Regions from separate parts of the Micromonospora sp. NPDC002389 genome, predicted to be linked through region 2. Evidence: riboswitches for the same ligand, from Rfam matches in the RefSeq annotation. Region 2 holds a riboswitch; the other holds the start of a gene.
What was found. Region 2 has a riboswitch for thiamine pyrophosphate ahead of ABT008_RS27595 (ECF transporter S component). Riboswitches for the same ligand answer to the same signal wherever they lie in the genome.
Positions count from the first base shown of each region.

Region 1: another riboswitch for thiamine pyrophosphate. It lies ahead of ABT008_RS02085 (thiamine phosphate synthase); the one in region 2 lies ahead of ABT008_RS27595 (ECF transporter S component).

Region 1 covers NZ_JBEOWP010000001.1:463,876-466,066, forward strand. The annotation lists gene thiO (glycine oxidase ThiO) at 1-185, opposite strand, end outside; gene ABT008_RS02085 (thiamine phosphate synthase) at 179-805, opposite strand; TPP riboswitch at 800-909, opposite strand; gene ABT008_RS02090 (ThuA domain-containing protein) at 1,301-2,191, shown strand, end outside.
Region 2 covers NZ_JBEOWP010000020.1:72,714-74,904, forward strand. The annotation lists gene ABT008_RS27590 (ABC transporter ATP-binding protein) at 1-241, opposite strand, end outside; gene ABT008_RS27595 (ECF transporter S component) at 317-907, opposite strand; TPP riboswitch at 977-1,082, opposite strand; gene ABT008_RS27600 (permease) at 1,283-2,191, shown strand, end outside.

The DNA of each region.
Region 1 (2,191 bases), on a different contig from region 2:
CCGGCGGCGACGTGCGAGGCGCCCGAGCCCGGCGCGGGATCGTGCACCACCACCCGCAACCCGCGCGCCGCGCACCGCCAGGCGATCGCGAGCCCGATCGGTCCTGCGCCGATCACCGCTACGTCGGGTGTAAGGAAGGGCCCCCTGTTAACGCCTCCGGTATAGGAAGGGCCCCCTGTTAACACGTCAACGCCCCGATCAGCTCGCCCGCGACGCGGCCGGGATCGGCGGCGGCGGAGAGCGCACCGACCACCGCCACCCCGTACGCCCCGGCGGCGCGCAGCGCGGGCACGTCCGCCGCCGTCACCCCGCCGATGGCGATCACCGGCACGGTGACCGCCTCGGCCACCGCCCGTACTCCGGAGACGCCGATCGCCGGCGGTAGCCCGTCCTTGGTGGTGGTGGCCCGGCACGGTCCGACGCCCAGGTAGCTCGCGCCGGCACCGACCGCCTCGGCTGCCGTCGCCGGTTCGCGGGCGGTGGCGCCCAGCACGGCGGCCGGGCCGAGCACCTGCCGCGCCGCCGCGACCGGCAGGTCGTCCGCACCCACGTGGCCACCCGCCGCACCGGTGGCCAACGCCACGTGCAGCCGGTCGTTGACCAGGCATTCGACCGCGTACGGCGCGCAGAGAGCGAGCACCCGTCGGGTCAGGTCGTACGCCTCGCGGTCGGTGGCGGAGTCCTCCACCCGGACCTGCACCAGCAGTTCGGTACGCGCCACCGGGAGTACGGCCCGGAGCACGGCGAGCGGATCCCGCCCGGGCCGGGTGTCGGTGATCAGATGCAGTCGTCCCAGGGACGGCACGGCAACTCTCCTCCCTGCGCCGGCATTACCCGGATCAGGTTCGACGGTCGGGGGCTCACAGCCCCCCTCTCAGCCCGGTCGACCGGGCTCCCGTGGGTCACTTGCGTGGCCACCGTACGACAGATCCGCTGACCTGCCAAGGTGCGTCCCGCAGGGACGACGGCTCTGCCTCAGGTGTTAGCAGGGGTCCCTTCCTATACCGCAGGCGTTAGCAGGGGACCCCTCCTTACACCCGGGAAACGCGTGCTTCGCACACATAAACGGTAATTACAGCCCACCGATGCCGAAACGTTATCCATCGAAACCTTGCCATGAACCGATTCACCGGAATTAATTTGTTCAGCGATTCGACATAATGCCGCAACGGAAGCCCTGGCACGGCCCTCCGGCTGCGGCTCCATCAGGGACGGTCTTCGGCGAGCCGGCCCCCGCGACCCCTGTCCGGCAAGGACAAAGGAGACCGGAGTGTTCCGACCACGCCGTACGCGCGTGCCCTTGACCGCCACCCTTCTCACCCTCGGCCTGGCCGCGACCACGCTCGCCGGCGCACCCGCCGCCCAGGCCGCCCCCGCCCGGACCGTCCCGGTCGCCCAGGCACCGGCGCCGCAGGCCGACGCCGACCCGTTCTCGGTGCTGGTCTTCTCCAAGACCGCGGGCTTCCGGCACGGCTCGATCCCGGTCGGCATCGCCGCCATCCAGCAGCTCGGCGCGGAACACGGGTTCACCGTCGACGCCACCGAGGACAGCACCTCCTTCACCGACCAGAACCTCGCCGGATACCAGGCCGTGATCTGGCTCTCCACCACCGGTGACGTGCTCAACGCCGACCAGCAGGCGGCGTTCGAGCGCTACATCCGAGCCGGTGGCGGGTACGCCGGCATCCACGCCGCCTCCGACACCGAGTACGACTGGGAGTGGTACGGCGGTCTGGTCGGGGCGTACTTCAACAGTCACCCGGCCAACCAGCAGGCCACGGTCAAGGTGGAGGACCCGGCGCACCCGTCCACGGCGGATCTGCCGGATCGCTGGTCCCGGTTCGACGAGTGGTACAACTACCGGACCAACCCGCGCGGCAAGGTGCACGTGCTGGCCACGCTGGACGAGACCAGCTACTCCCCCGGTTCGGGCGCGATGGGTCACGACCACCCGATCGCCTGGTGCCAGGACTACGACGGCGGCCGGGCCTGGTACACCGGTGGCGGCCACACCAACGAGTCGTACGCGGAGCCGCAGTTCCTCGGCCACCTGCTCGGCGGCATCCGGACCGCGGCCGGGGTGCAGGACGCCGACTGTGGCGCCTCGTTGACCGCCAGCTTCGAGAAGGTGACGCTGGACAGCAACACCAGCAACCCGATGGAGCTGGACGTGGCCTCGGACGGCCGGGTC
Region 2 (2,191 bases):
CGACCCGCTCGCGGGCCTCGGCCGGTGGCCGACCGTCGATCTCGATGGTGCCCTCCTGCTCACCGGAGTCCTCCGGCAGCAGCCCGGCCAGCGCGGCGAGCAGGGTGCTCTTGCCGGCGCCGGAGGGCCCGAGCAGCAGTACCCGTTCGCCTCGGCGTACCCGCAGGTCCACGCCGCGTACCGCCCAGGCGCGTCGCCCGGCGTGCCGCCAGCCGAAGCCGCGCAGCCGCACCTCGCCCACCTGCTACCCCCGCTCCTCGTCCCCGACCCGTCGATGGCCCGGTGGAGCCGGCCGGACCGGCTCCACCGGGCGAGGTCAGACCAGGTTCCGTTCGCGGCCGGCGGGGAAGCGGTCCAGGACGCCGGTGCCGGCGAGCGCCTTGGTGAGCGCGTAGCCGCCGGCACCGGCGACCACGGTGGCACTGAGCACGGTGAGCAGCGCGTACGGGATGCGGTAGGTGCCCAGCTCGTAAGCGGCGTTCCAGGCGAAGAAGTCGAACAGGGCGGCGCCCAGGCCGGTCAGCGCACCGGCGAGCAGCGCCGTCGGCAGCCGGAACGAGCGGTACCGGAAGGCGGCGAAGGCCAGTTCCGCGCCGAGGCCCTGGATCAGGCCCTGGACGATGGTGATGCCGCCCCACTCGGAGCCCAGCAGCGCGGAGACGGTCGCCGCGACCGCCTCGCAGAACAGCGCGGCACCCGGCTTACGGATGATCAACCCGCCGAGCACCGCCGGCACCAGCCAGACGCCGTACATGACGGCCTGGCTGGCCGGGAAGAAGGCGAAGGCCGGGTCGACCGCCCGCCAGAGCAGGCCCCAGGCCCAGAAGATGACACCGAAGCCGACGGCGATCACCGCGGCCACGACGATGTCGACGGTGCGCCATCGAGTGGTGGTCGGTTGGCTCATGAGTGCTCCCAGTCCAGTGTCGAACCAGGCAAGACGCACGCCGCGTCCGGCGTGGCCGGGCCGTGGCGGGCTGGAGGTGGACCGAACTCCCTGCGCTGGCATTACCCAGATCAGGTACGGAGGGTCTGCGGGCGGACCCGCACTCTCAGCGCTGTGCGCTCCCCTGTCGGAGGTGGTGTTGTCCCGCCGACGCTAACACCTTCGAAGATCGACGGACAATGTGATCTACGCAGGTCATGCCGGGTGCCGACGACGGGTGTTCCGGCGGTGGTCGGCGCGTGCGGGAACCCGCCCGGTTTCGTGACATCCATCGACGTCATCGGCTCCGGACGGTAATCTCAGGCCGCCGATCCACGAGGGCCGAGAGGCGACAGGGTGAGCACAGATACGGACCATGCCGCGCCGGCCGGTGAACCGGCGGGTCGTCCGACGGGCGTGGCCACCGAGGAACGTCCGGCCCGACCTGGCGGCGGCGAGCCGCCCCGGCGCTGGCTCGGCGACCGGATCGGCTCGGTGGAGATCCTGGCGGGCCTGCTGGTCCTGCTGATCATCTTCCGTGACCCGCTGGCCGGGACGCTGGACGATCCCCGCATCCAGACGTGGACCACCGTGTTCGTCTCGATCATGGTGCAGGCGGTGCCGTTCCTGGTCTTCGGCATCCTGCTCTCCGCCGTGATCGCGGTCTTCGTACCCCGGTCGTTCTGGGCCAAGGCGCTGCCCCGGCACCCGGCGCTGGCGGTGCCGGCGGCCAGCGCGGCCGGCGTGGTGCTGCCGGGCTGCGAGTGCGGGTCGGTGCCGATCGCGGGGTCGCTGATCCGCCGGGGCGTCACCCCGGCGGCGGCGCTGGCCTTCCTGCTGGCCGCACCGGCGGTCAACCCGATCGTGCTGGTCGCCACCGCCGTAGCCTTCCCCAACAATCCCGAGATGGTCCTCGCCCGGGGGGTCGCCAGCCTGGTCGTGGCAATGATCATGGGCTGGCTCTGGCTGCGGCTCGGTCGGACCGAGTGGATCAAGATGCCGCGCCGCCCGGAGTTGGACGACCCCCGGCGGAGCCGGGCCTTCTGGGCCGCCGTCCGGCACGACGTCACCCACGCCGGCGGCTTCCTGGTGCTCGGCGCGATGGCCGCCGCCAGCATCAACGTGCTGGTGCCGGAGCGCTGGCTCCAGACCCTGGCCGACAACGCCTGGCTGTCGATCCTGGCGCTGGCGCTGCTCGCCGTCCTGCTCTCGCTGTGTTCCGAAGCGGACGCCTTCGTCGCGGCCTCGCTGTCGCAGTTCTCCCTC